3 regions of the Mesobacillus sp. ABV4_180 genome follow, and region 1 is predicted to be linked to each of the others. Evidence: riboswitches for the same ligand, from Rfam matches in the RefSeq annotation. Region 1 holds a riboswitch; each other region holds the start of a gene.
The links. A riboswitch is a leader RNA that binds a small molecule or an ion and turns the genes downstream of it on or off. The one in region 1 is predicted to bind lysine.
Positions count from the first base shown of each region.

Region 2: another riboswitch for lysine. It lies ahead of ACXAEA_RS04600 (Na+/H+ antiporter NhaC family protein); the one in region 1 lies ahead of ACXAEA_RS06915 (aspartate kinase).
Region 3: another riboswitch for lysine. It lies ahead of ACXAEA_RS20645 (amidohydrolase); the one in region 1 lies ahead of ACXAEA_RS06915 (aspartate kinase).

Region 1 covers NZ_JBSWTJ010000001.1:1,386,135-1,396,452, forward strand. Annotated here, with positions in the region: gene ACXAEA_RS06895 (hypothetical protein) at 16-768, shown strand; gene ACXAEA_RS06900 (FTR1 family iron permease) at 804-1,721, shown strand; gene ACXAEA_RS06905 (hypothetical protein) at 1,825-3,285, shown strand; gene uvrC (excinuclease ABC subunit UvrC) at 3,301-5,073, shown strand; lysine riboswitch at 5,144-5,321, shown strand; gene ACXAEA_RS06915 (aspartate kinase) at 5,513-6,745, shown strand; gene ACXAEA_RS06920 (YslB family protein) at 6,819-7,274, opposite strand; gene ACXAEA_RS06925 (succinate dehydrogenase cytochrome b558 subunit) at 7,928-8,536, shown strand; gene sdhA (succinate dehydrogenase flavoprotein subunit) at 8,647-10,318, shown strand, end outside.
Region 2 covers NZ_JBSWTJ010000001.1:940,800-951,117, forward strand. Annotated here, with positions in the region: gene ACXAEA_RS04580 (bifunctional metallophosphatase/5'-nucleotidase) at 1-1,212, shown strand, start outside; gene ACXAEA_RS04585 (YunC family protein) at 1,289-1,591, shown strand; gene ACXAEA_RS04590 (HD-GYP domain-containing protein) at 1,872-2,978, shown strand; gene yunB (sporulation protein YunB) at 3,039-3,797, shown strand; lysine riboswitch at 3,864-4,047, shown strand; gene ACXAEA_RS04600 (Na+/H+ antiporter NhaC family protein) at 4,189-5,772, shown strand; gene ACXAEA_RS04605 (sodium-dependent transporter) at 6,022-7,533, shown strand; gene ACXAEA_RS04610 (methionine/alanine import family NSS transporter small subunit) at 7,533-7,637, shown strand; gene ACXAEA_RS04615 (M23 family metallopeptidase) at 7,680-8,675, opposite strand; gene lipA (lipoyl synthase) at 9,048-9,962, shown strand.
Region 3 covers NZ_JBSWTJ010000001.1:4,053,266-4,063,583, reverse strand. Annotated here, with positions in the region: gene ACXAEA_RS20675 (beta-propeller domain-containing protein) at 1-2,039, shown strand, start outside; gene ACXAEA_RS20670 (VOC family protein) at 2,079-2,501, opposite strand; gene ACXAEA_RS20665 (GntP family permease) at 2,669-4,015, opposite strand; gene gntK (gluconokinase) at 4,248-5,783, opposite strand; gene ACXAEA_RS20655 (GntR family transcriptional regulator) at 5,776-6,504, opposite strand; gene ACXAEA_RS20650 (nuclease-related domain-containing protein) at 7,101-8,006, opposite strand; lysine riboswitch at 8,117-8,293, shown strand; gene ACXAEA_RS20645 (amidohydrolase) at 8,453-10,072, shown strand; gene ACXAEA_RS20640 (methyl-accepting chemotaxis protein) at 10,301-10,318, shown strand, end outside.

The DNA of each region.
Region 1 (10,318 bases):
GGAGGGAAAGAACAAATGAAAAAAGCGATATTTTTTTGTTTTTTACTGATATTGATTCTCATTAATGGCATTCCTCAAACTGCCAATGCCTATTCTTATGGAGATCCAAATGAAGAAAAGGTTGCGGAGGTTTACAAGGAAATGCAAGTGAAGCTTGATGAGAACCCTCCAAATTTCTCCGCATCAAAGTCTCTGTTCGAGACGGTGAAAGAAGAAATTGACATGCATATGGGTACAGAGCCTGGAGAAGTCATCATGAAGAGTTTGAATGATGAGGATAAAGAAGCGACAGTTGAAAATATGGAGAAGCTCCTTGTTTTGAATGTAGCAAGAAGGCTAGAAAGCATTGAGAAAAACTTTGAAGAGTATGATACCTCCAAGAAACTGCTTGCAAAAGGTTTTGCTACATATCAGGCATTATCACCGAAAGTCGAGGCAGAAAATCCTGAAGTGGATCAACAAATCAAAACTGATTTTGACGAAGCACTTGAAGCACTTGGAAATCCCGGGCTGTTCGGAGTCGGGAAGAAACCATCTGACATAGAAGCTTTTAAAGCGAACAAAGAAGAAATCCTGAAAGCGCTGCAAACTGAATTTGACCTTGCCAGCCTGGAAGTCGGCCATTTTACTGATACAGCCGAAGAAGAAGGGACCGGCAAAAAGGACTGGACGGATTTATCGAATATCCGCAACTGGCTCCCGCTGATCCTGATTGTCGCGGTCATTGCGGCAGTAGTATTCATTGGCATTAGAAAAAGAAGAGGATAAAATTTGATGACACCTTGGAGAGGGGAGAATCAGCAATGGAAATTCAAGCATTATTAATTACTTTTCGTGAAGTACTAGAAGCGTTACTGATCATCGGAATCATCACAACATACTTAAAGAGAATGGATCATTCCAAATATACAAAATATGTGTGGCTGGGTGCAGGTCTTGCAGTCCTGGCGAGTATCGGGGTAGCGATCCTGTTCCAGGTCGTGTTCACTGGCTTTGCAGCAATGGGCAGTGAAATTTACCTGAAGATTGGTATCATGGTTGTATCCACGGTCCTCCTGACACAGATGGTATTCTGGATGGCGAGCCACAGTAAAGACCTAAAGGGCAATATGGAAGGGAAAATGAACAAGTTCATTTCGACGGGAAATATTGTCGGCATGGTCATCCATTCATTCCTTGTAGTCTTGCGTGAAGGGATTGAAACGGTCTTTTTCTTCGCTGCCATTACTGGCGGGAACATCGGTGCCGCAATGCAGGGCTGGGGAGCGATCACTGGTACACTGATTGCAGTAGTCGTTTCTTACATGTTCTTTAAAGGTACGATGAAGGTCAAACTGAAGACTTTCTTCCAGATCACCGGGGCTTTCATCATCCTGATTTCAGCTGGTCTGCTGGTCCAGGCCATTTCGATGATGCAGGACGTAAACCTGATCGGAAGCGTCATGTACCATGTTTACGATATTACATGGCTACTGCCTGAACATCCGATCGATTATGCACATTATCTAAGAGACAACGGTGTCGCACCGCTAATGTCAGGTGATATAGGGATTTTCCTGAAGGCGCTGTTCGGGTACTCATCGATGCCTTCAATTGAAGAGGTCATTGCCTATATCGGCTATTTTGCAGCGATCTTCCTGCTTACATCCTCACGGAGCCCGAAGAAAGATAAAGCTGCAGAAAACAAGCAGGTAAATGTCCTTAATCCACAAGTAAAATAATGAGATGTTTACGATCCTCTCTCCAGAAAAAGTACAGGGAAATTCCTTGTACTTTTTTCATACGTTTAAGACGATTTTCTTAAAAGTCAGTTGGTGAAGAATGATGAAGAATGAAAGAATAAAGGAAAAAATATTTGTGACTCTTAGTATGATCGCAGTCTTCTATGTGTTTGCGGTACAAGTGGTCTCACTTAATCCTTTTGTGGCTTCTTGGGATCAGGTTGATTTTTCATTGGCAATGGAAAGGTATGACCTTAGGGCGATGCAGCCTCACTTCCCTGGATATCCATATTTCATATTGGGCGGAATGCTTACGGAAGTATTGGCACCGACTCCAAATCAGGCATTGGTTCTTTTTAATGTATTGGTTTATGCCAGTTCGATTGTGCCGGTGTACCTTCTCGCTTCGAAAATAGTAGCACCTTCTCGCGCATTAATGATTGCCTCAGCGATTTATTCTGCCAGTTATCCATTGATCATCGTAAATCAGCCGATGTCAGAGGGTGCAGCGCTTGCCGCTTATTGGTGGTATTTCTGGAGTATCTCCGCGGCTGAATCAAGGCCAGCAGGAAATTGGATGATCCTGCCGCTGTTTTTTTTGAGCGTGCTTTTAGGGATCAGATTAAGTTATATCCCGATGGGAGCAGGTCTTGTTTATCTTTTATATGTAAAATGGAGAAAGCTCGAAATCGGTTGGGCTGGTGTTTTAAAATATGTGATCATTGCCGGGTTGTTCCAACTGATTTGGGTTGGCGGGCTGATCATGTCAGAAGGGGGAATCGCTAACTTCCTCGAGCTTGCGTTTGGTTTCACTGGCGGCCATTTTCAGGAATGGGGAGGTACATCTGCTTCAAATGACTTAAATATTTTCGCAAGATTGAAATCATTTCTGTTTACCAACATTTTATGGTGGGGAATATTTACACGAACAACTGTTTTGATGGTAATATATATAGTTATCGGCATCCTGATTTTTTTGCCGGGTAAATCAGTTAAACAGTATAAGAACAGGATCATCTTTTCTGGAACCTTTATGTTGAGTTCATATGGACTTTGGGCGCTGTTTGCCCAGAATATCGATAAGCCGAGGCATATCCTGCCGCTGGCATTATTGATTGTGTTCTTTGGTTTGGCAGTTTTTTTCAGTAAGCATACAACGCGTTATGCCAGTATGCTTGTGCTGGTTCTCATCATTGCCCAGGCAATGATTTCGACGCATTTTATCAAAATACAGGCAGCAGAAAAGCCTGCCGTCTATCAGCTTGCCCAATTTCTAGAGGATGTGCCTGAGGACTTTGTACTATACACCTGGGAAGAAACAAGGATACTTCAGTATCTGGGGATGCCTTATGCCCATAAAAGAGTATATACGTATAAAATTTTTATGCATGACCAGTCATTGTATAAAGGGAAGGAAATCTATTTGACCGACAGTGTAATCGAAGGTTTCAGCTCTCAGGGCATAGAACTTGATGAGAACCTGGAGGAAATACGGACATTTACGTCAAATAAACTATTTGATCCAGTCTATAACGAAATTACTTTATATAAATGGACACCGTAACAGGAGGTGAACGGAATGAATGAGCAGATCAAAAATAAACTTGCGCTGCTTCCAGCACAGCCAGGCTGCTATTTAATGAAGGACAGGCAGGGGACCATCATCTATGTAGGAAAAGCGAAGGTGCTGAAAAACAGGGTCCGCTCGTATTTTACCGGATCACATGATGGCAAGACACTCCGGCTTGTGAATGAAATTGAAGATTTTGAATACATCGTCACCTCCTCCGATATGGAAGCCCTTGTACTTGAAATCAACCTGATTAAAAAGCATGATCCGAAATATAATGTGATGCTCAAAGATGACAAAAGCTATCCATTCATCAAGCTTACGGCAGAACGCCACCCAAAGCTGATCATTACCCGAAAGGTCAAAAAAGACAGCGGGAAATATTTTGGGCCCTATCCAAATGTTCAGGCGGCAAATGAGACAAAGAAGCTGCTGGACAGGATTTATCCTCTGCGGAAATGCTCAACGCTGCCTGACAGAGTCTGCCTTTATTATCATATGGGGCAATGTCTTGCACCCTGCATCAAAGATGTAAGCAAGGAAGAATACAAGCAAATCACCGATGAAATCACACGCTTCCTGAATGGAGGCTTCAAGGATATCAAAGTCGACTTGACAGCTAAAATGGCTGCGGCCGCCGAAGAGCTTGATTTTGAACGGGCCAAGGAGTTCCGGGACAAGATTGCCCATATCGAGGCGACAATGGAAAAGCAGAAGATGACAACCACCGATTTTACCGACCGCGATGTTTTCGGCTATGCGGTTGATAAGGGCTGGATGTGTGTACAAGTCTTTTTCATCCGCCAGGGGAAGTTGATTGAGCGTGAGGTTTCGATGTTTCCAATTCACAATGAGCCAGAAGAAGATATCCTCACTTTCCTTGGCCAGTTCTACTCAAAAAATGAACACTTCAAGCCAAAGGAAGTGTTGGTGCCAGCAGGTGTGGATACAGAAATGGCCGAAGCGCTGTTAGAGGTTAAAGTTCTGCAGCCGCAGAGGGGACAGAAAAAAGAGCTTGTCCGCCTTGCAGCGAAGAATGCGGGAATTGCCCTGAAGGAAAAATTCTCATTGATTGAACGCGATGAAGAACGGACGATCAAGGCTGTGGAAAACCTGGGCAAGCAAATGGGGATCTACACACCCCATCGGATTGAGTCTTTCGATAACTCCAATATCCAGGGGACAGACCCGGTATCAGCAATGATTGTTTTCATAGACGGGAAGCCTGAAAAGCGAGAATACCGCAAGTATAAAATCAAGTCTGTAAAAGGTCCCGATGACTATGAATCCATGAGGGAAGTCGTAAGGCGCCGCTATTCGAGGGTGCTGAGAGAGGGACTTGCCCTGCCAGATTTAATCATTATTGATGGCGGAAAAGGACATATCGAATCCGCCAGGGACGTTCTGGAAAATGAACTCGGGCTCGATATCCCGATCGCCGGATTGGCAAAGGATGATAAGCACAGGACATCCCAGCTTTTATATGGGAATCCTTTGCAGGTGATTGAACTGCCGCGAAACAGCCAGGAATTTTACCTGCTTCAAAGGATTCAGGATGAAGTTCACCGCTTTGCCATCACCTTCCATCGTCAATTAAGGGGAAAAAGTGCGTTTCAATCGCTGCTCGATGATATTCCAGGCATTGGCGAAAAGCGCAAGAAAGCTTTATTGAAGCATTTTGGTTCAGTGAAAAAGATGAAGGAAGCTACTGTTGATGAGCTTACTGCCGCCGGGGTGCCTGCGAATGTTGCCCAGGAGCTCCATACTAAATTGCAGAATTAATGGTAGTAATCTATTTTTTTGTATGATATAATGGTGAAAATTTAATATGACTATCACTTTAGAGCATTAAAGTGAAGATAGAGGTGCGAGCTTCAAGAGTAAAAGCCGGGAGAATTGTAGGATTCGGGGATGGGCTTTGAAAGGGGATGTTCGCCGAAGTGGGAAAATGCCTATCCATTTTACCGCTGGTCCTTCGTTGAATAAACGCAGGATTGTCAAGATTGCCGTCTTGGAGTGCTATCTCATGTTGCAGCGTATAAAAACGTTTATCAAGCAATGGGAGACACTTTCCATTGCTTTTTCTGTTTTTTGGGCGTTCTTTTAGCCATGCTGATTAAAAACAGCATGCAAAGAGCAGAAAGCCTTAGGGAAAGATACATATGCGGCTTAGCCATCAAACTCTGACAGAGGCAAAATAAAGAAGAGGCAGGGGAAACGAATGGGATTGATTGTACAGAAATTCGGCGGAACATCGGTTGGCAGTGTGGAAAGAATCAGGAATGCAGCCAGCAGGACAGCAGAGGAATTGCAAAAAGGTAATAATGTAGTCGTTGTTGTATCGGCTATGGGCAAGACGACAGACCATCTGGTGGAAATGGCGAATGAGATTTCAAGTGCCCCATCAAAGAGAGAGATGGATATGCTTTTGACGACAGGGGAACAAGTAACGATTGCGCTTTTCTCGTTGGCACTGGCACAAAACGGAATCGAGGCGGTATCCTATACAGGCTGGCAGGCTGGCATCAAAACAGAAGCAGTCCATGGAAATGCCCGGATTGTGGAAATAGATACAGACAGGATTGCAAATGACCTGGGCAATGGCAAAGTGGTCATTGTCGCTGGATTCCAGGGAGTGACTGATGGAGGGGAAATCACCACCCTTGGCCGAGGCGGATCAGATACAACTGCAGTTGCTCTTGCCGCAGCTTTAAAGGCGGATAAGTGCGATATTTATACTGATGTAACAGGCGTGTTCACAACAGATCCAAGATATGTGAAAAGCGCAAGGAAACTTTTGAGTGTTTCTTATGATGAAATGCTTGAGCTGGCAAACCTGGGAGCAGGTGTCCTCCATCCGCGGGCGGTGGAATTCGCCAAGAACTATGGATTGCCAATCGAAGTAAGGTCCAGTATGGAAAAAGAAAGAGGCACGATCATCGAGGAGGAGAATGGAATGGAACAGAATCTAGTAGTACGCGGAGTAGCGTTTGAAGACCAAATCACAAGAGTATCAGTCCTTGGGGTGAGTACTTCATTAAAAGGACTTTCGACGATCTTTACGACACTGGCACAAAACCACATCAATGTCGATATCATCGTCCAGAGCAGGACAGAGGCAAATACTGCGAACATTTCATTCTCCATCAAGAGCAATGACCTGACAGAAACTCTGGACGTATTGGAACGCAATAAGGAATTATTGAACTATAAAGCAATCGAATCAGAAACTGGCCTTGCAAAGGTATCAATCGTTGGATCAGGCATGGTCTCAAACCCGGGCGTAGCCGCCAAGATGTTTGAAGTCCTCGAAGGAAGCGGAATCCAGGTGAAAATGGTAAGCACTTCCGAAATCAAGGTTTCCACTGTTGTAGAGGAGAAACAAATGGTCAATGCAGTAGAATCTTTGCATGAAGCATTTGAGCTTTATTCCGAAGCTGTGAAGACGAAGTAAGGATGTAGAAAAAGCTTTCCCGACAAATTTCAGGAAAGCTTTTTTCTATAGCAGCTTATTCATAACTCATCAATCATTCAGTAATAAAATCATTCTTATCCCATTTAATCGTAAAAAGGATTTTTGACAGCTTTTTATTGGGATGTTCGAAGGCTTCGGCTGTTACTTTTTTCTGTTGTTCCATTTGCTGGGCAATGAATCCTGCTTCTAACTGGAATGTGGTGTTTGGGTTGTTTTTCAGTCGGGAGGAAATTAGTTCGCTGCCAAGTTCAAGCACCATTTCTTTTCTGGATTCTTCTTTGATGGTGAGTGTGCCCCAGCCTGCATCCATGAAAAAGCGGATGGTCTCATCCAGTGTGGATAATGGATATTTTCGGGCCAGGCGTTTACCGGCCCAATAAAGGATTTCGGCGGTGTCCTTGCCGAGCAGTTCCGGAACCAGGACTTCCCGGATCAATTCATACCCGAAAGCGGAAACTGAAAGTGGTTCGCTTTCTTGTTTTTGCTCTGAAGTTGTTAATTCACTCATGTTCTCCCCTCTTTCTATTACTCTATTATAAACAATTTGCCGAAAAAACAACCTGTGATAACCAATTTAAAAGTTGTTAAATTTTAGATAGGCATTAGAAATTCTATTATTATTTTCCATGTTCATACCATACCCGAATCTTTGTGAATTAAAAGGCTGTGTTAAATTAGACTGTTGATTTCCGTTCCAGGCGCTTCGCTTTCCGCGGGTGGCCCGGGGAGCCTCCTCGGCGCTTTCAGCACCTGTGGGGTCTCCCCTGACCCATGCTCCCGCAGGAGTCTGCGCGCCTTCCACTCCAATCAACAGGACTTGAAAAACGATAATCATTAACACAGCCATAAAAAATAATATCGGGAAATTTTTTTTGATGTATCTAAAAGGCAATACTATTATTTTAATATACTCGAAAGGGCGTTAAAATAATTAGAAAGTGGGATTTTTTACAATATCAATATATTTTAAAAATTTTATCTATATAAGCATTTTTATGTATCCGTTTTCTTGACGCTCTATAATGATGGGAGTAAAATGAACATGTCACATAATTGTAAGAATTGCTTAGTTTCGGTGTTGGGTTTAATCGATCTGTTAGGTTAATAGGGATGGGGAGAGAAGCCTTTACATCACGGCCAAATTTCAAGGGGGGTATACATATGGCGGGTAAACAAGAGTTTTATTGGCGGAGGCTGCATTCGTTGCTGGGTGTTATTCCAGTAGGTCTTTTCCTCATGCAGCACCTTGTAGTCAACCATTTTGCTACTGGGGGAGAAGAATCATTCAACAAAGCAGCTCATTTTATGGAGCAGCTGCCTTTCAGGTATTTTCTAGAAATCTTCATTATCTTCTTACCGTTACTATTCCATGCAATCTACGGTCTTTATATTGCTTTTACGGCTAAGAACAATATAGGGAAATATAGCTATTTCAGGAACTGGATGTTCATGCTTCAGCGTGTGTCCGGCGTGATTACTTTGATTTTCGTCGCATGGCACGTATGGGAAACTCGTATTGCTGCAGCATTTGGAGCGGACGTTAACTTCCAGATGATGGAGACGATCCTTTCAAGTCCATTCATGCTATGGTTCTATTTAATTGGTGTCATTTCTACAACTTTCCACTTTGCGAACGGATTATGGTCATTCTTCGTAAGCTGGGGCATCACTGTAACACCTCGTTCACAAGTGATTTCCACTTATATCACGATTGGTGTATTCATTGCGCTTTCCATCGTCGGAGTCCGCGCGATCCTGGCGTTTGTATAAGAATTTTCGCATGCATCAGACTGAGCGGTTGATCGAAACACTCAATTTGTAAAAGAATTTCTTTTGATCGGATATGAAAGACAGATTTGGATTTAAGGGAGTGAGTCACGATGAGTAAAGGTAAGGTTATCGTAGTCGGCGGCGGATTAGCTGGCTTAATGGCTACAATAAAAGTAGCAGAAACAGGAACTCCTGTTGAACTGTTCTCTCTTGTGCCGGTAAAACGTTCCCACTCTGTATGTGCACAGGGCGGAATCAACGGTGCAGTAAATACTAAAGGTGAAGGTGACTCTCCATGGGAGCACTTTGATGATACAGTATATGGCGGTGACTTCCTTGCGAACCAGCCTCCGGTAAAGGCTATGGCTGAAGCAGCACCTGGAATCATCCATCTTCTTGACCGTATGGGTGTTATGTTCAACCGTACGCCGGAAGGTTTGCTTGACTTCCGCCGTTTTGGAGGAACTCAGCATCACCGTACAGCTTTTGCCGGTGCGACAACTGGACAGCAGCTTCTGTACGCATTGGATGAGCAAGTGCGCCGCCATGAAGTGGCTGGCTTGGTCACGAAGTATGAAGGATGGGAGTTCCTTGGAATAATCAAGGATGACGAAGGCATCTGCCGCGGGATCGTTGCCCAAAACCTGACTTCAATGGAAATCAAGTCATTTGCTGCTGATGCGGTTATCATGGCAACCGGAGGCCCTGGTATCATCTTCGGTAAAACAACGAACTCTGTTATCAATACTGGTTCAGCTGCTGCGATCGTTTACCAGCAGGGAGGATATTACGCAAACGGTGAATTCATCCAGATCCACCCTACAGCGATTCCTGGCGACGACAAACTTCGCCTGATGAGTGAATCTGCTCGTGGTGAAGGTGGACGAGTTTGGACTTACAAAGACGGTAAGCCTTGGTACTTCCTCGAAGAGAAGTACCCTGCATACGGAAACCTTGTACCGCGTGACATCGCGACACGTGAGATCTTCGATGTCTGCGTAAGCCAGAAGCTAGGCATCAACGGCGAGAACATGGTTTACCTTGACCTATCACATAAGGATCCTAAGGAGCTTGACATCAAGCTTGGCGGAATCATTGAAATCTATGAAAAATTCATGGGAGACGATCCAAGAAAAGTTCCTATGAAAATATTCCCGGCCGTTCACTATTCAATGGGCGGACTGTGGGTTGACTATGATCAAATGACGAATATCCCAGGCCTCTTTGCTGCAGGTGAAGTTGATTACTCACAGCACGGTGCGAACCGTCTCGGTGCAAACTCACTATTATCAGCCATTTATGGCGGTATGGTAGCAGGTCCAAATGCAATCCGTTACATCAACGGACTGGAAAAGAGCGCAGATGCGATTTCTTCAGCAGTATTTGACCAGCACGTTATGATGGAGCAGGAGAAGTGGAACAATGTCATGTCATTGGATGGCACAGAAAATGCTTATGTCCTTCACAAAGAGCTTGGTGAATGGATGACTGACAACGTAACAGTAGTTCGTTATAATGACAGACTATTGAAGACAGATGAGAAAATCGTTGAATTGATGGAGCGTTACAAGAATATCAATATCAATGATACTGCGAAATGGAGCAATCAGGGAGCGGTATTCACACGCCAGCTTCAAAACATGCTTCAGCTTGCACGCGTAATCACGATTGGTGCCTACAACCGTAACGAAAGCCGTGGGGCTCACTATAAACCGGAGTTCCCTGATCGTAATGATGAGGACTTCTTGAAAACAACAATGGCGAAGTTTGTTGATGCAAATT
Region 2 (10,318 bases), 450 kb from region 1:
TTATCTGATGCAACGAGAGGTAAGGCGAATTGCCGCCTATTGAATGAAGCTGGCTATGATGCTGCCACGATCGGGAACAATGAAGGCATTACACTTCCTTTTGAGGACCTTGATACGATGTATCATGAAAAAAAGTTCGAGATGCTTGTAGCAAATCTTTACAAGCCGGATGGAAGCAGGCCGGAGTGGGCGAAGCCATATCATGTATACATAAGCAAACAAGGAACAAGAATCGGCGTCATTGGGGTCACAGTAAATTTTGCCCGGTTTTACGAGCAGCTGGGCTGGAGGTTAAACGACCCAATTGATGAACTGCAAAAATGTATTGACGAGCTTAAAGGCCGTACAGATATCATTATTCTTCTATCTCATCTCGGCATCCATGATGATGAAATGATTGCCGGGATGTTCCCGGAAATTGATGTGATTCTTGGTGGGCACACCCACCATATTTTACATGAGGGGAAGGAAGTTGGCTCCAGCCTGCTTGCTGGTGCTGGGAAGTTTGGATATTATACGGGACATGTTACCTTGAACGTTGGCAAGGAATCAAAGCAAATTTTACATAAAAGTGCGGTTCTTTATGATATGAATGAGGAGGATAAGACAGATTATGAGCAACAAATTGCAGAGGGCTATTACCAGGAAGGTAAAAAGCTGATGGATGAAAGTGTTGCTTTCCTTCCAGCTGACCTGGATTCTGACCCACTAAAGGAAAGCTCTCTTTCCAAAATTCTGACACAGGCATTAAGAGAATGGTGTAATGCAGATTGTGCATTCATGAATGCTGGCATGCTTCTTGGCGGGTTGAAGCAAGGAGAAGTCACGAAATTTGATTTGCTCAATATCTGTCCACATCCCATAAACCCTTGCACCATCAGGCTTTCCGGAGCAGAGTTAAAAGAAATTCTCCTGCAGACCAGGGATGAAAGATGGCCGCATATGCAGATTAAAGGCCTTGGATTCCGTGGGACAGTCATGGGTGTCATGGAGTACGATGGTATCGGCTTTCAACAGAAAGGAAATGTGCAGCAGGTTACCATCAATGGAAAGCTGATAAATCCAAAGGAATACTATGTGCTTGCCATTCCGGACATGTTCACCTTTGGACGATTCTTCCCTGAGATCCAGAGGGCAGAGGAGAAGCATTATTGGCTGCCGGAGTTTCTTCGCAATTTACTTGAATGGAAGCTGGCTTCAATTTATCACTAATATTTGATCAAAATATCACGCTTTCGTTTCCCCTTTCATAAAGTGTTAATGGGATTGATGGAAGGAGAGTGTGTTCATGATCGAAATGTCACCGATTGAAATAGAAGGCAGGACATTCTTATGCATAACCGTCAGATTGCCTAAAACGAATCTTCTTGTAGTAACGGGGGATAAGGGATATATTATGTGCGGCGCTCTGGATGTCGCGCTTCTCAATGAAAAGCTGAAGAGCAGGAAAGTCATTGCCGGCAGGGCCGTTGGCGTGAAAACAATCGAAGAATTGCTTGAAGCCCCTCTTGAATCAGTCACGTATGAAGCTGAGGAGCTTGGAGCCATAAAGGGCATGGTTGGCAAGGATGCATTGCTGCTCATGAATTAAAGACAGCCTGATCAAGGCTGTCTTTTTTGCGAGATTTTGTGAATTTATAATGGCAATGGTAAAAGGCACAGTGCTTTGACCGATATTAATATTAAATGTAAGCGAATGACTATTTTCCCAACTCTAAATTCACAATGAGATGACCAATTCATAAATGGTTATGTTAGAATATAAGGAAATATTGTCGTTTTATGTAAAATTTTCTTGTTAACCATCAAGGCTTTTTCGGTAGATTTGGCACGGAAACGGCCTACAACTAACAGATAAAGTGGGAATTGACATGAGACTCGTAGCCACCACTTCGGTAGATGAAGGGGCTTTACTTGGAAAAGCCATTTACAATGACCAGGGGCAAATTCTATTAAATGCAGGGGCAAGACTGGAGGAGAGAATCCTTAGACGTCTTGTTCAATTTGGAATAGATTATATTTATATAAAAGATCCTGATACGGACGATATTATTCTGGCAAACTCCATTTCGGATGATTTGCGGGTAAATGCAATCATGACGATTGGAGAAGCATTTAAGCAAATACAGCTGGATACAAAAATTTCTCATTCCTTTGTGCTTGAAAAATCGGCAAGAAAATTCAAGATGCTGATCAGCATTTTATTGGATGAGCTTCAAAGAAGCAAAGAGCTGCTGAATTTGCTGTCCGATGTTTTCCTCCATGATCACTATATTTTTTCCCATTCTTTGAATGTAACACTATACGCCCTGGCGATTGGAATCGAAATGAAGCTACCACCAAAGGAGCTAGAGCAGCTTGGGCTTGGTGCGATTTTACATGATGTAGGGAAAATGAAGATACCGGAAGAAGTTCTAGCGAAACCCGGAAAGCTGACGGCAGAAGAATTCCAAATCATCAAGGCACATGCGGAGGAAGGATTCCAGCTGCTCAGGAATATCCCGACTGTCCCTTTGATTGTAGCCCATTGTGCGTACCAGCATCATGAACGCATGAATGGAGCCGGGTATCCACGCGGCTTGAAGGGAGAAGAAATCCACTTATTCGGAAGGATCCTTGGGGTGGCGGATGTATTCGATGCTGTTACTTCCAATCGTGTCTACAGACCGGCAATGCTGCCGCATGAAGGGCTTGAAATCCTTTATTCCGGTTCCGGCAGCCTGTTCGATCCTAAGGTAGTCGATGCCTTCAGAAGGGCTGTTGCGATTTATCCAGTCGGTCTGACAGTCAGTTTAAGCGATGGCAGAAAAGGAGTCGTTTCAGCCCAGAATCAAGGCTTGAGCGAACGGCCCGTCGTAAGGATCCTTGAGGAGAACAGTCAGCGTGTTGAACCTTATGAGCTGGATTTGAAGTCCAATCTTTCATTGATGATCGTCAGCTGCGAGACGATCATAAAATATGAGTACGCCAATAGTTAAGTTTTTTAGGCTAGTTCCCCCCTTTAAAGCATACATATAGCTTTAGAGGGGGGATTTGTTTTGGCAAAATTCGGCCGGCGGCTGCCTCGAAAAGGACCTTTGCCTTTCAGGTATGTATTCCTGCTGACATTCGTCTTTTTTTCCTTTTCAACCGCAGCAGGACTTTGGATCATAGATAAAGGGATTGAGCCTACTCTTATGAGCTATGCCGAATCCCAGACCAGGAAAATTGCAACGCTTGTGATCAATAAAGCGATCAACAAGAAGATTGCAAGCGGCATGGATATTGATGAAGTGATCGAATTTGTCCCGCTTGACGGCGGGACGTCAACTGCAATGAAGTTCAATACAGAAATAATCAATCGTGTAAAGGCAGAAACCGCTAATCTTGTCCAAATGAATTTAAAAGAAGCAGAACGAGGCAATCTCACGCAGCTGGAGATGCTTTCAGACGTTGAAATCGTGACTGACGAAGAGGACAAGGAAGAAGGAATTATTTATTATGTACCATTAGGGCAGGCCACAAATAATGCTCTCCTTGGTAATATGGGACCCATGATCCCGGTGAAATTCAACGCGATTGGTGATGTTACAGCCGATATTGTCTGGAAAACAGAAGAGCATGGGATTAATAATACATTGATTAACGTTTCGGTGAGAGTGAAAGTCAATGTGCAAATCATTATTCCTTTTGCAACTGAAATTGCCACTGTGCAGGAAGACATTCCTATAGGCAGTGTCTACTATCCAGGAAAAGTCCCGCAATTTTACAATGGCGGCGGTGATTCTTCACCAGCGATCCAGCTTCCTGGAGAATAAAAACAGTTGTCAAGTTAGTGATATTGTTATATTATAAAATTAATTGAATAATAAACCTTATCATTCCGGTGGGGTAGAGGAGCAGAATTCATAAGTAATCTGTGTGAGGATGACAACGTTGATCACAGATGAAAGGGAATATTGCCGAAGCGAAGGAAAGTGAGTCACATTTTCTTTTGCTGGGGATACTTTGAACAAGAGTATCACTGTCATTATGGAGGTATCTTCATAATGGGGAGCTACAGATCGTGATGGAGAAACTAGTTGCTTATTAAGGGCAGCGATAGAATGTTCTCTATCGTTGCCCTTTTTTATATTTTTTTAAAGAAGTAGCTAACTAACTCTTTTCATGTAACAGTTCCCCCCTGTCAAAAAACAAGGAGGAGAACAAATGGAGAACACAATTTTTTCAATACTGCCGCCATTATTGGCAATTTTAATGGTAGTAATCACAAGGCGAGTGCTTTTGTCATTAGGAACAGGCATCATCGCAGCAGCGTTTTTGCTTGCTGAATTCAATATTGGGAAAGCCTTTGCTATTATGTGGGATGCGATCAAGGGGATTTTCGTCGCTGATGGGGAACTGAACACATATAGCTTGTACATCATCTTATTCCTATTGTTATTGGGTACGATCACTGCGTTCATCTCCATTTCTGGCGGAAGCCGTGCATTTGGCGAATGGGCGATGAAGCGGGTTAAAACGAGAGTTGGTGCCCAGCTCGTTGGCGCATTTTTAGGTGTTATCATTTTCATTGACGATTATTTCAACGCTTTGGCTGTAGGACAGATCACTCGTCCTATTACTGACCGCCAGAAGGTATCTCGTGCAAAACTTGCTTATATCATTGATTCAACTTCTGCTCCAATGTGTGTCATTTCCCCGATCTCGAGCTGGGGAGCATACATTATCGCGTTAATCGGGACAATCCTCGCTGCGCACGGAGTAAAAGAATATGGTGCATTTTCAGCATTCATGCAAATCGTGCCAATGAATTTCTACGCGCTGGCAGCGTTGGCAATGGTCTTTATCGTAGCTCTTCGCAATGTCGAAATTGGACCGATGAAGTTCCATGAAGAAAGAGCATTCAATGAAGGGATTGTTGTGGACCAAAGCAAGCCGGTTCCTGGTGAATTGAAAGATGACCTTCCAACAAGTTCAAAAGGAACTGTAGGCGATTTGGTGTGGCCGATTCTGGCACTTGTTGTCGGTACTGTTGGTGCCATGATGTGGACAGGCCTGAGTGCTGTTGAAGGGGAAGCAACAATCTTTAGCATTCTCGAAAATACAGATGTGACAAAATCTCTTGTCACCGGCGGTTTATTGGGACTTGCAGCAGCAGTTATCCTTTTCGTGAGACAGTCTGTTGTCTTAAAAGGTGTGAATGCTAATGTATTTGGAAAAGGAATACTTGAAGGAATTAAATCCATGCTCCCAGCTATTTATATTCTTTTATTTGCCTGGGTAATTGTAGACCTGATCGGAAGGCTGGAAACAGGAACATATCTCGCAGGACTTGTAGAACGCTCTAACATGAATATTTCGTTCCTGCCGTTCCTTTTGTTCATTGTTGCCGGTATCATGGCTTTCTCTACAGGGACATCATGGGGATCATTCGGAATCCTGCTTCCAATCGCAGGGGATATTGCTGCTGCTTCTGACATCAGCATCCTGCTGGCTGCTTTAGCTGCAGTTTTAGCGGGTGCTGTCTTTGGAGACCACTGTTCACCAATCTCAGACACTACGATTCTATCGTCTACAGGAGCTGGGTCGAACCATATGGACCATGTCATGACTCAATTGCCATACGCTTTGATATCTGCTGCTATTTCTGCTGTTGGATTCCTGATCATCGGATTCACAGGCAGCACGATTGCTGCACTAGGTGTAGTGGCAATCCTGTTAATCGCATTTGCCTTTATTTTTGGCAATAAAACAAAGGAAGAAGTTCTAAAAGAAAATCTTGTAGAATAATAAAAAAGCTGTCTGATATCCAGACAGCTTTTTTCATATTTTTAAATAAATGGGAATAGAATCCTAATTAATAGGAGCCCTGGTATTGTTGGGAAAAATTTTCGTGAAATATTTTATTATAAGTAAAATAATATTTTGACAAGCAGAAAAAAACTAGCTATACTAATCCTAGATTAAATAATCAGAAAATATAAAACTTTCTAATACATCAATATTTTCCAAGTATTAGAGAGCAGAGGGGGATTCATGATGGAAAATCGTCCACAGTGGGGAACACGGGCGGGATTTATTCTTGCTGCAGTAGGTTCGGCAGTCGGGTTGGGAAATATTTGGCGCTTTCCTGGAGTAGCGTATGAGAATGGAGGCGGAGCTTTCTTCCTTCCATATCTATTTGCATTACTGACAGCAGGTATTCCACTATTAATCATGGAATTTACTATTGGTCATAAGTATCGTGGTTCATCACCATTGAGTTTTGCAAGACTAAGGAAGGGTTCAGAATGGCTTGGCTGGTGGCAGTTGGCTATTTCCTTTGTCATTTCAACATACTATGCGGTCATCATTGCCTGGGCTATGTCTTACGCCTATTTCTCTTTAAGCAAGCAATGGGGAGACGATCCACTGACTTTCCTTGTTGGTGATTATTTACAAGTAGTTGATGCAGGAAAAGTTGGAAGTCTTGTTCCTGGAGTATTTGTTCCATTGATTATTGTATGGGTCATCACATTAGGCATTCTTTTCAAAGGTGTTAAAAAGGGTATTGAAGCAGCAAATAAAGTCTTTATTCCAGCACTTGTTATTTTATTCTTAATTATTGTTGTTCGTGCTTTAACTCTTGATGGAGCTGTTGATGGTATCAATGCATTCTTCAAACCTGACTGGGGACAGATCTTGAACGGTAAGGTTTGGGTTGCTGCATATGGCCAAATATTCTTCAGTTTATCAATCGCTTTTGCAATTATGATCACATATTCAAGTTATCTACCAAAAAAATCTGATATTACCAATAATGCGTTCATTACTGGATTCGCTAACTCATCATTCGAAGTGTTAGCAGGTATTGGTGTATTTGCAGCATTAGGTTTCATGGCAAACCAGCAGGGAGTAGCAGTTGATGAAGTGGTCAGCAAAGGCGTAATATTGGCATTTGCAGTCTTCCCGCAGATTATTAATGAGCTACCTGCATTCAGCGCGGCATTTGGTGTCTTGTTCTTCGTAAGTTTGACGCTTGCTGGATTAACATCACTAATCTCTATTGTCGAAACATATGTAGCTGGAATCCAGGATAAGTTCAGTGTTTCCCGTAATAAAGCAGTTGCGTTAGGTGGCGGTCTGTCAGCTCTAATTTCAATCCTTTTTGCCACTCAAGGCGGCCTGAACTTCCTTGACACAGTGGATGCTTTTATCAATAACTATGGTGTTGTTGCATCTGGATTTGTTGAAATCATCCTGGTTGCATGGGTTGCTAAGGAATTGAACAGCTTAAGAAGCCATGCAGATGGAATTTCCGATATTCAACTTGGCAGCTGGTGGAATATTTGCTTAAAATACGTTACACCTATCGTTCTTGGCATCATGATGGTAATGAATATCCTTACTGATTTAAAAACGAGCTATGGTGGTTATCCAGAATCATTCAACTTCTATTATGGATGGCTTGTGGCTTTGGGTGCACTTTTAGTAGGTTTTGTTTTCAAGTACGTAAAGAAATGGGATAACACTCTATATGAAGTTCCACAAGACAAGGGGGTCTCTAAATAATGGATGCTAGTTCAATCGTTATGATGGTACTGGGAATTGGAATCATTTGGGGCGGCCTTGTTGTCAGCGTGCTGCATGCAGCAAAAAAATCCCGCTCTTCTTAATAATCTAGGCCAACCTGATCAGGTTGGCCTTTTTACATGGTTTTATCTCTTCAGCCTTGCTCGTTCCTGCCGGGCCCATAACTTCAAATGAGGGTACGGGTCAAATGACCATTCTGTATATCCGTTATCCTTGTACATGCCATAATGCAGATGGGGAGGGAATTTGCCGCTTGTTCCAGGAGGGCCATAACCAGAGCTGCCGACACCTCCAATGACCGTACCCGGCTCTACGATTTGACCTACTTTAAGTTCTTTCGCAAACCCGCTCAAATGAGCAAAATAGTGATAAGTGTTATTGATATCGCGTATTCCTACACGCCATCCGCCGTATTTATTCCAGCCCTTCATTTCCACAATCCCATAGCCGGTTGCACGCACCGGCACGCCATAACCGGCAAAAATATCAGTTCCTTCATGGATTCGTCTGCCGCCCCAACCCCGGGCATCGCCCCAGGTATTATTGTAGCTGTGGTTGCTTCGCAATGGCAGCGGAAATGAGTGAGTATCAAGGTCCAAACGCCCGAAGTGTCTGTAGATCATCGCTTTTCCAATGATGATAGCAACGGTCTTGTCGCGTTTGTAGTAATTCCATAAACCAATTTTTATGTTCTCATGGTCTCTTCCATATGAAAGCAGGTACTGTGCGAAGGCCTGCAGTACGTCTTCGTCGTCCTTCAGGCTTGCTTTGCCGTCCCCGTTCCCGTCAAAGCCAATCCCGTTGAAAAACTGGATTGAGACCGGATTCTCATCTTCAAGTTTGGGATTCAGCAATCCGGCCCACTCTTCAGGTTTAAAATATATTCCGGATATACCTTCAGCTTTGGGCAAGTCCCTTCTTGCCTGTCTGACATTCCGTTCATATTGATCGACTGCTGCAATATAGTACCAGGGGATCTGGGTAACAGCTTCTACACGGTTATATAGGTCCATTCTTTTTTTATAAATATCAGCCTCCTGCTGTTCGGCAGCAGATGCTTTTTCAACCGAAAGGGCAGGGCATAGTAAAAAAAGAACGATAACTGCTTTTAATAATTTCACCGTAATCCTCCCTTCATGAATTGGGTCCTTTATTGTCATGCTTAAACACCATAGGTAAATGCGCTTTCGCTTTTCTTCGTGTCCAGCTACAGCGCCTAACCCCTCGAGACGCTTCGGTCCGCCCAATGAAGTCAAAGGACGACTTCACCGGTCGGCCCTCCAGCGCTTGTCGGGGCTGAGCAGGCGCTTTCACTTTTCTTGTTATAGTTTGCGATGTAAGGGATTTTTCATAAACATCAAATAATGGTAATCCCAGATTATCGCACTTGTCGTGTGTTTTTCATTATGTTAAAGTGACATCAGAAGCTGTATGCCGGCCTTGATTTTTTCATGGTGTTCTTGATGTAATGCAGCAGGAATGGAGTGAAAATAATGAGCAAAAAAGAGGTACAGAGAAAGCCCGAGTGGCTGAAAATAAAGCTGAACACAAATGAAAACTACACTGGCTTAAAAAAGATGATGAGGGAAAAAAGCTTACATACTGTATGTGAGGAAGCGAAGTGCCCGAATATCCATGAATGCTGGGCAGTAAGAAGAACTGCAACCTTCATGATCCTCGGTGATGTATGTACGCGTGCATGCCGTTTTTGTGCTGTAAAAACAGGTCTGCCGACTGAGCTGGACTGGCAGGAGCCAGAAAGAGTCGCGGATTCCGTTACACTTATGAACCTGAAGCATGTTGTCGTAACAGCGGTTGCCCGCGATGACCTGAAAGATGGCGGTGCAGCAGTTTTTGCTGAAACTGTCAGGGCCATCCGCAGGAAAAATCCGTTCACATCGATCGAAGTATTGCCTTCCGATATGGGTGGTGTGCTGGAAAACCTACAAACCCTGATGGATGCCCGTCCTGATATCCTGAACCATAATATTGAAACAGTTAATCGCCTGACACCAAGAATCCGCGCACGGGCAAAATATGATCGTTCGCTGGAATTCCTGCGCCGCGCTAAGGAAATGCAGCCTGACATTCCAACAAAATCAAGCATCATGGTCGGTCTTGGTGAAACGAAAGAAGAGCTGATCGAGGCTATGGATGACCTGCGTGCAAATAACGTGGACATCCTGACGCTTGGCCAATATTTGCAGCCTTCCAAGAAGCATCTTGAGGTCGTAAAATACTATCATCCAGACGAGTTCGCTGAATTGAAAGAAATCGCACTGCAAAAAGGATTCAGCCATTGTGAAGCTGGACCACTGGTTCGTTCATCATACCATGCAGATGAGCAAGTCAACTCTGCCGCGAAACATAAACAGCAGCTTGCAGAGCAGGAAGCGCAACAGGCATAACCCAATAATTACTTGCAAATCAATAGAGCGTGAAAAAGAGTTCAGCACACCAAAGCTGAACTCTTTTTCTTATGAGATAAGAAAATGTAAAATTTCACTTTGAGAATTGTCCAGCTCCAGCGCCTAGCCAGTTTTCATCCCTGAGAGTCTTCTTAGATTATCTTGCGATAAGCGTCAGCTTTGAGCAGCTCGAGACGCTTGTCTAGCTGCGTCTCCTAACTCCTCGAGACGCTTCGGTCCTGCCAATGAAGTCAAAGAGCGACTTCACTGGCAGGCCCTCCAGCGCTTGTCGGAGTTGGGCAGTCGCCTCCGCTTTTCGAATTCGGTCCGCCCAATGAAGTCAAAGAGTGACTTCA
Region 3 (10,318 bases), 2.7 Mb from region 1:
CTAAAGAAAGTCTCGACGCCGATTTGATTTATGTGACCGATGACAAGGGACAGAAGCTGGACACGAAGCTGGAGCTGGGTGATGACCATAAAACCATTTACATCCATCCTCCAGAAAACGGATATGGCCTCAAATCAAAAGAGTATACGGTTCAATTTAAAAAAGGCATTCAATCTGCCCTGGGCAGGGAGCTGAACTCAGCGCACAGCTGGAAGTTTCTTGTGAAAGAAACACTTCCGGTCGTGGGCTCGCAGGAAAAGCTTGCGGGTTATTTTGAACAAATCATCAAGGATGAGGAAAAGTCCCGCGGCTGGTTTAGGGGGTTGAAGGAGTCAATCTCCGTACGGGATGGCGCGATGGAGGAATCAAAATCTTCTGCCGATAAGTCTGCAGGTGGCGGCGATGTCTCGCAGACGAATGTCCAAGTCCAGGGTGTTGATGAGGCAGATATCGTCAAAACCGATGGTCAAAGTATTTTCCAGGCTGAGCAGGATCGTGTGCGGATCATTGAGGCGGTGCCTGGCGCACAGATGAAACTGCTGGCGACGATTCGTTTCAAGGAGAATTTCTCCCCATATCAGCTGTTCCTTGAGGATGAAAAACTCGTCGTCATCGGCTATCAGTATCATGATTTTGCACGCCCATATGACGAGGTCGCCAAAGATGCGAAAATTGCACCGATGACCCAGTCAACGAAAGTAATTGTCTACAATGTTAAAAATCCTGCCGAGCCTAAGATGATTCGTGAAGTCGAGCTTGAAGGCGGCTATGTATCATCTCGGAAGGTTGAGAATAACGTGTATCTGATCACCCAGCATTACCCAGATTTTTGGCTGCTGAAGGAAAATCGGGACATTGATATCAGGCCGAAATATTCCGACACGGCTTTCGATTCTAAGGAAAAAACGATTGGTTATGACGATATTCATTATTTTCCTGAGTCACGCGAGCCGAACTATACGATGATCGCTGCGCTCGATCTTGACCAGCCGAAAAAGGAAGCCAAGATTACCACATATTTAGGAAGCGGCCGCCAGCTTTATATGTCCAAGGAAAATCTCTACCTGGCTGTTGAAAACTATGGTCAGATGGAAATGGAAGACCGCGGCGTGATCGCTCCGGATACCGATGTCCATAAATTCGCGATCAGCGGGATGGATGTAAAGTACCATAGCTCCGCAACCGTACCAGGAACAGTGCTGAACCAGTTTTCGATGGATGAGCACAATGGCTATTTCCGTCTCGTAACGACAAAAGGGTACGCATGGGATGAGAAGAGGCCATCTTCCAACCACCTCTACATTCTCGATAAAAATTTGAAAGAAACCGGGAAGATAGAGGGATTGGCGAGAGGCGAAAGGATTTACTCAGCAAGGTTCATGGGAGACCGTATTTACATGGTTACTTTTAAAGAAACAGATCCGCTGTTTGTATTTGATGCTAGCGACCCAGCAAACCCTAAGGTGCTCGGCGAGCTGAAAATCCCTGGCTTCAGCAATTACCTGCATCCTTATGATGAAAACCATATCATCGGATTCGGCCAGGATACTAAGATCGTCGCGGAAAAAGGATCCACACAACCGCGCATTCTCACCGATGGAGTGAAAATTTCCTTGTTCGATGTCAGCGACATGTCCAATCCAAAAGAGAAATTCACTGAAATCATTGGCGGCAGAGGAACGTACTCACAACTGAATCACGATCATAAGGCACTTCTTTTTAATAAAAATAAAGACATTTTCGCCTTCCCGATTTCGGTTTATCAGAACAGCGAGGAGAACGAATACGAGCAGATTTTTGAATACCAGGGTGCTTACATCTATGGCGTAGACCCAGCGAGCGGTTTCAAACTGAAGTCAAAAATCACCCATATTGACGGTGACATGCCTTATTACGAAGAATGGGAAAAACAAATCCAGCGACTGCTCTACATCGGCGACACCATGTACGCCATTTCACCAGCCAAAGTAACCAGCCATAAAATGGGCAGTTATGAGAAGGTTGGGGAATTGAAGTTTGGTGAAATAGAGAGAAAGTAATAATAAAAGGCCCTTCCAATGCTGGAGGGCCTTTTGGTGTTAAATGCCTCCTAACCCTGAAGAATTCTGCAGCACAATTCTCCAGCCATCCGGGTCTGCAATCGTCACGCCGGCATTTTTCCAATAGGGATTTTCAGGCTCTGCCTCGGGATAGCCCATTTCATGCAGCTGCCGGGCAATGGAGTCGCGACGTTCTTTGTCAGGAATATAAAAGACTAATAGATTGTCTTCGGTTGGAGCGGGGCAGGGGCTGCCGTTTTCATGCTGTGTGAATTCCAGATGATAGCCCACATCAGGGAGACCGAGCATTACCCCGTCATATCCATCATGCTTTTCAAATGAACCAACGACTTCAAGTCCAAGACCGTCGCGGTAAAATTCAACGACTTTTTCTAATTGATCCGTTGGCCTCGCAATCCTGAATTGAACGGCAGGCATTTTATCTGACCAGATTTTTTTCATAAAAACCACCTCTTGAATTTATTTTACATAGGAAGAAAATAAGTATATTCAGAGAAAAGATGGATTATTTCTACGACTTTAGTTGTAAATATGAAAAAGGTCAGCCCATCAATCGAAGGGCTGACCTCTCTTTTTGTAAATGCTAGTTCAAATTTTTGATTCAATTATTAAACGAACAGGCTAAGCAATAGCACAAAACCTAATCCAGCAACGGAAATGATTGTTTCGAGCAACGTCCATGTTGCGAATGTTTCTTTCATGCTCAGGCCGAAGTATTCCTTGAACATCCAGAAGCCTGCGTCGTTTACGTGTGAAGCGATCAAGCTTCCTGCGCCTGTTGCAAGTACAACAAGTGCAAGGTTCACGTCAGTCTGGCCAAGCATTGGGATGACCAAACCAGCCGTTGTTAATGCCGCAACCGTTGCAGAACCAAGAGCGATACGCAGGATGGCTGCGATGATCCATGCAAGCAGAATTGGAGACAGAGCAGTGTCCTTGAACAGTTCAGCTACATAGTCACCAACGCCGCCCGTGATCAATACCTGTTTGAAGGCGCCGCCTCCACCCACGATCAATAGCATCATACCAATATGTGAGATAGCTGTTACACAAGAGTCCATAACTGTCTTGATTGGAATATTACGTGCCAATCCCATTGAATAAACTGCGAATAATAGAGATAGAAGCATGGATGTACCAGCATCACCGATGAATCGGATGGCTTCTAGGAAACTATTATCTTCGAATCCTAATGTTTTTTGCAATAACGTGATGATTGTTGCGATTGACATCAAAATAACCGGAAGCAATGCTGTGAAAACACTGACGCCGAAGCCAGGAGTGTCCTCAAGTTTGAACGTTTTTTGCTCACCTAGTGAGGCAATGCTGCCCATTTTATTGAATGATTCAGGTACAAGTTTTTTAGCAATCTTCGTAAATACAGGTCCTGCAAGGATAACGGTTGGAATTGCAATGATAAAACCATATAGTAAAACTTCACCAATATTTGCGCCGAATTCACCAGCGATAACAGTCGGTCCCGGGTGAGGAGGCAGGAAGCCGTGAGTTACAGATAAAGCAGCTGTCATCGGAATACCAAGATACAAAATCGAAATCTTCAATTCTCTTGAAATCGCAAATACGATTGGAATTAATAGAACTAATCCTACTTCGAAGAATAGAGCCACACCGATAATGAACGAAGCCACAACGACCGCCCACTGGATGTTCTTTTCACCAAATTTGTTCACAAGCGTCATCGCAATACGCTGCGCGCCGCCCGAATCCGCGATCAATTTGCCCAGCATCGCGCCAAGTCCAAAAATAAGTGCCAAGTGTCCAAGAGTTCCGCCTAATCCCGCTTCAATCGTTTTAACGATTTCAGGTAACGGAATCCCAAGCGCTAAAGCAACACCAAATGAAACGATGATTAATGAAATGAATGTGTTCAATTTTAAGCCCATGATCAATAAAAGTAAGGCTAAGATACCAATTGCTACAATAACCAATGGCATTGTAATTTCCCCCTAAGATGTGTATTATATTGTGCCCGCATAGAGCAGGGTGTTTCTTTTTTAAAATAAAGCGCTAACATTTTTGATGAAGGGATGAAGTGCATCCCTTAATTGAATTACAATTTTGCAAAGGGATAAAGTGCATCCCTTAAATGAATTACAATTTTAGCAAAGGGATAAAGTGCAACCCTTATTGAATTACCATTTTTGCAAAGGGAAGAAGAACATCCCCTTACTTAATCAAGCTTCTTTGATAGTTTGCGATTCTTGAATAATCTTTTTCAAGAGCACGCGATAAGCTGATAAAGATTGGCACGAGCTGCCTGTATTCCTTTGCCGCTTCTTCATTCGGCGTGTGCTTGTGTGTGCTGCCGATCATCTCGGAAGCCACTTCGAAAGAATCGATTCTTCCTGTTGCATAGAGTCCGAGGATGCAAGCGCCAAGGCAAGAGCTTTCATAGCTTTCAGGCACGACCACCTCGAGATCGAAAATATCTGACATCATTTGACGCCACACATCTGATCTTGCAAAACCGCCGGTAGCCTGGATTCTTGCAACCGGGCTTTCCATTGCTTCGGTTAATGCTAAAAAGACGGTATATAAGTTGAAAATGACACCTTCGAGTGCAGCGCGGATCATGTGCTCTTTTTTATGGGACATCGTCAATCCGAAGAAGGAGCCGCGGACATCAGGATTCCATAATGGAGCCCGTTCGCCTGCGAGGTATGGATGGAACAACAGCCCTTCCGAACCTGGTCTGACGCGCTCAGCGATTTTCGTTAAGACATTGTATGGGTCAATTCCTAAACGCTTTGCAGTCTCGACTTCCGATGATGCAATTTCATCGCGGATCCAGCGAAGGACCATCCCGCCATTATTGACAGGCCCGCCAATCACCCAGTGATTTTCAGTCAGGGCGTAGCAGAATATCCGTCCTTTTTCATCGGTTTGCGGCTGGTCGATGATCGTACGGATTGCACCGCTTGTTCCGATGGTGACCGCGATTTCGCCTTTGCCAATCGCATTGACGCCGAGGTTGGAAAGGACACCGTCACTTGCGCCGATGACGAAAGGAGTTTCTGGATCAATCCCAATTTGCTTCGCGATTTCTTGATTGCAGTTCGTGAAGGTCGTTGTTGTTGGTACAAGTTCGGATAAGTGATTTTTCGTGATTCCCGCAATTTGCAGGGCTTCTTCATCCCAATCCAGATTCTTGAGATTCATCATCCCCATCGCTGACGCAAGCGAGTGGTCAACCACATACTGGTCAAAGAACTTTTTAAAAATGAATTCCTTGATGCCGATGTATTTTTTCGCTTTTGTGGCGATTTCGGGACGCTCGTTCACGATCCAGGCGATCTTGCTCAACGGTGACATCGGATGGATCGGCGTTCCTGTGCGCTTATAAATTTCGTGTCCATTCAGTTCAGTTTTGATTTTATGCGCCCATGCTTCACTGCGGTTATCTGCCCATGTGATGCATGGTGTAAGCGGCTCGTCATTTTCATCAATCGCGATGACACTGTGCATCGCACTGCTGAATGAGATGAATGCCAGCTTTTTTTGCTGGTGGTGCTTCATGATTTTTGTGATGGCCGTCAGGACCGCCATGTAAATTTCTTCAGGGTCTTGCTCAGCTGTTGAAATATCCGGAGTGAAAAGAGGGTAGCCAATGTTTTCCTGCTGGATGACCTCGCCTTTTTCACTGAAAAGAACAGCCTTCGTACTAGTCGTACCGATGTCGACCCCTAACATATATTCAGTCACTTTTCTCCACTCCCTTGGAAAGCGTTTGCTGCGATATCCAAAGGTCTTCAACTTTACCTTGAACATCATCAAAATTTTGGTGTAAGGATTTAATCATCAGGTCGCGATTCTTCGTTTTGATGGCTTCAATATAAAGCTCATGGTTTTCGATAATGCGCTCGAAATCCTCGTACTTCTCCTCGATCCTTACTCTCATCGATAAAAGAATGAAAGCTTCCATCACGGGTTTCGTGTTATCCCAGATCATCTTGATGTAGGAATGGTTGATGGCCCGGATGATCGTTTCGTGGAAAAGCACATCCTGCAAGCTGAACTCGTCGGCATCCTTGTACTTGATGGCGATTTTCATCATTTCGAGGATTTTGCTCAACTCGAGCACCAAGTTGGTTGTATCTATTTTGATAAGTCGTTCAAAAACGAATGATTCAATCAATAAACGGACATCATAAATCTCTTCGATATCCTTTTCTGTAAGGCCGATTACAACAGCGCCCATTCTTTCCAAGCGAATCAGGTTTTCTGCTGAGAGGATTTTAAGCGCTTCACGGATGGGTGAGCGACTTACGTTGAAATCCGCAGCCAGTTTATTTTCCGAAAGGATGGCACCGCTTTCAATCAACCCCGAAATAATCTGCATCCGCAGCTCACTCGCCACACGGTCACCAGTCGAAGCCTTCGAAAGCCATTTTTGCGGATAAAGAAATTCCCTTTTTTCCGTCATTGCTACACCTTCTTCGTTAATCAAGTATACTTGTATACAAGTATTATAAAACGTACTGAGAAAATTGCAAGCGTTTTCTACTTTGATTATTTTGCCAAATTGAATTGGTTTCATTCGGGAAGGGGAATTTGAAAGGATTTCTGTCGCAGAACGTAAGGAGCTGCACCCGAAATAGGAAACACACGAGGAATTCGGTCGCAGAACGTAAGGAGCTGCGCCCGAAAAAGAGAACTCGCCAGGAATTCGGTCGCAGAACGTAAGGAGCTGCGCCCGAGTAAGAGAACTCGCCAGGAATTCGGTCGCAGAACGTGAGGAGCTGCGCCCGAAAAAGAGAACTCGTCAGGAATTCGGTCGCAGAACGTGAGGAGCTGCGCCCGAAAAAGAGAACTCGTCAGGCATTCGGTCACAGAACTTGAGGAGCTGCGCCCGAAAAAGAGAACTCGCCAGGAATTCGGTCGCAGAACGTAAGGAGCTGCGCCCGAAAAAGAGAACTCGCCAGGAATTCGGTCGCAGAACGTGAAAGGTTGTTCTCGTTAAAAAACATCCGCAAAGATTGCGGACGCTAAATGAGAGTTACTTGGTTTGGATCCGTTTTACTATTCGTAATAACGCCTATTAAAGTCACCTTGATAGGAAAGGTTTTCTTTTAAGATTCTCCTAAGTGCTTTCTGGGACGAGATACCCCCTATCCAATTATAGATTTCTTTTGTTGTCACCTTAGTATCTGGAAAGAGTATTTGATAGTCCTTAACCATTCGTAATACTGTGGATTCAATATTCTCTGTATTTCCACAATGACTGCAAAAAGATTTATTTCTACCTAAATTACTCATAAACTCCCCGCATCCATCACAAATAACCCCCTTCCTCAACCTATCAAAATCATACCCCGGCACTCTGCTAAACGGCGATTTCTTAATATGCAAGGCCAATAGAGCCTCGGCCAGTTTGGTGTGCTTGTTTGTTAATTTTGAAGAGGTCCGGTTCATCTTATCCATGAAGCGGTTCAGCTGATTCGGCAAAATTATGGGTGATTTTAATGGTGCTTGCAGTAGGGCGAATTCAGGGTTGATGAACACGAGGTGGGGTTCGAGAGGGATGTAAATGCCCAGATTCTTCAGCAGTTGTTTTAGCAGTAACTCTGCCCGATTTAGCTGATGAAGAGGGTTTTTGATTTCAGCACCTGCAGCGGTCTTGAATTTGTCTCCATCCAGATAATAGTCTCCTTCTAGATTTTTTACTTCAAAAAGGTGCAGCCGGTCTTGCGTGATCACGAAGGAGTCGATTTGAAAAAGAGTGCCATTCACTTCAAGGAGCAGGTCGTTGATAATGAGGCTTTCAACTCTATGATTGGTAAACCAATGGTCGAATTGCACTTCTCCTTCATAGCCTTTTTCGAGCGTGTAGAGGTTTTGCGCATCTTTATCTTGCAGTTCCATTCGAGGCTTGAGGGCTTGCAGGATTACTAATTCTTCTGGTTTGGTTCGTTCTTTTAAAATCATATTCCACTTCCTTTCTTCTTTCATTTTAAAAAAGTAACGCATAAAAATCAGTGAACATTCTTGGACATTTTATGATAGTATTAAGCTAATTTCATAGGATCTTATCAGATCGGTGAGGTAGAGGCGCGAATGACATGAGTAATCCATCGGAGTATGACATCGTTGATGACGGATGAAAGGGTTGTTTGCCGAAGCGTATTAAAGGTCAGACTTAATATTGCTGGGATGCTTTCTGAAAAGGAGCAGACTGTCATGCTTGAATTTGTGCATGGAGAACTACTGATCGAAACGAGGATAACGTATATTGTAAAAAGCAATGATAGGTTATTTTCTATCATTGCTTTTTTGCATGCTAGAGCTACTCCACTATCCCCTTCTATCAAACTCCAACATCCGCGCATGGGCCTCTCCTAGCTTTTCATTTTTTTTAAAAGGGGAGAATCTTCTTGAGAACCATCTATAAAAATGGAACCATCTATACATTCAATCCGCTCAAGCCAATGGTACAGGCGGTCGTCATCGAGCATGGACGATTCATCGATATGGGAACGTCTGCTGATATGGTGCTGCAATGGGGCAGCCAGGCGCAGGTCATTGATTTGGAAGGAAAGACAGCTACTCCAGGTTTAATAGATAGTCACCTGCACTTATCCATCATGGCGGATAGTTTTATCAATCTCGATTTTGCTGCCATTACTTCAAAGCATGAGATGCTGGCAAAAATCCAGGAAAAAGCAAGGCAGCTTGAGCCAGGGGAATGGATCGTCGGCAGCAGCTGGGATGAGAATCTTTTTACAGACGGGGGAATTCCGACGATTGCGGAGCTGGATTATGTGGCACCTGCCAACCCGTTGTTTTTATCAAGGACATGCCTGCACGCGGCGATCGTCAATAGCAAGGCATTGGAAGCGAGTCGCTATCATCCGGGAATCTCTGTTCCGGAGGGCGGCACGATTGTATTGGATGAAATCACGAAGCAGCCCACTGGACTGTTCCTTGAATCAGCATCGAACCTGATCAGGCAGCATATTCCTGAGAGGTCTTATGACGATTGGAAGAAAGCGATGCGCCAGACGATGTACTACGCGATGAGCAAGGGGTTAACGAGTGTGCATACGAATGATCCGCTTTATCTCGGTGGTCTCGATAAAACCTGGAATCTTTTTAATGAACTGTTAAACGGGGAACAGCTGGGTCTGCGCAGCAATCTCTTGATCAACCATGAGTTTTTAGCGGATTTAAAAGCAGCCGGAATGTATACAGGCTATGGCAATGACACGCTGCAAATTGGCGCAGTCAAGATTTTTGCCGATGGGGCGTTTGGGCGGAGGACTGCGCTTTTATCTGAAGAATACAGCGATGCACCCGGTCATTACGGCGATGCCATGTATGACCAGGAGCAGCTATTTGAGATTGTTAAAGGAGCAAGGGAGCTTGATATGCCGATTGCAGTTCACACGATTGGCGACAAGGCACTTGAAAATGTTCTCGACGTGCTGGACCAGTTTCCGGCTGCATCTTACCGTGACAGGCTGATTCATGCGCAGGTTTTACGGGAGGAATTGATTCCGCGGCTAAAAGGGCCGAACAGGATTGCTGATATCCAGCCTCGTTTTATCGCGAGTGACTTCCCGTGGGTTCAGGAGCGCCTTGGCGAACAGCGGATCAAGCTTTCCTACGCCTGGAAGACAATGATGGAAGCCGGCGTCATTTGTGCTGGTGGCTCCGATGCACCGGTCGAACCAGTCGACCCGATTCTCGGGATCCATGCCGCAGTAACGCGCAAAAAGCCAGGAGAAATGCACGAAGGCTATGTGCCAGAACAAAAGCTGCCGATGGTAGATGTATTCCGCCTGTTCACCGAACTCGGAGCATACCCAACGAATGAAGAGACACTAAAAGGCACGATTGCTAGAGGTAAATTAGCCGACATGACCGTTTACTCAGCAAATCCATTCCAGATGTCAAATCCAGATGAACTCCTATCCATGAACATCGAAATGACCATCATAGGCGGCGAAATCAAATATCGGAAACACAGGGACGGTTCTTCTGTTTCCGTTTGAAAGCACTGAAACACAGGGACGGTTCTTCTGTTTCCTTTCGGAAGCGCGACACCGTCCTTTTTATTTCCCTGAGACACAGGGAATCTTCTTCTGCTTCAATTTGGTAGCGCGAGACCCGTCCTTTTTATTTTTATGGCTAAAGTCCTAAAATTTTCTGAAATTAAACCGAAATAGATAGTAAGAGAAGAAACGGTAATTTACTCTATTGCTGGACAGGAGAGCGGAAAAATGAAATTCAAGAAGAGA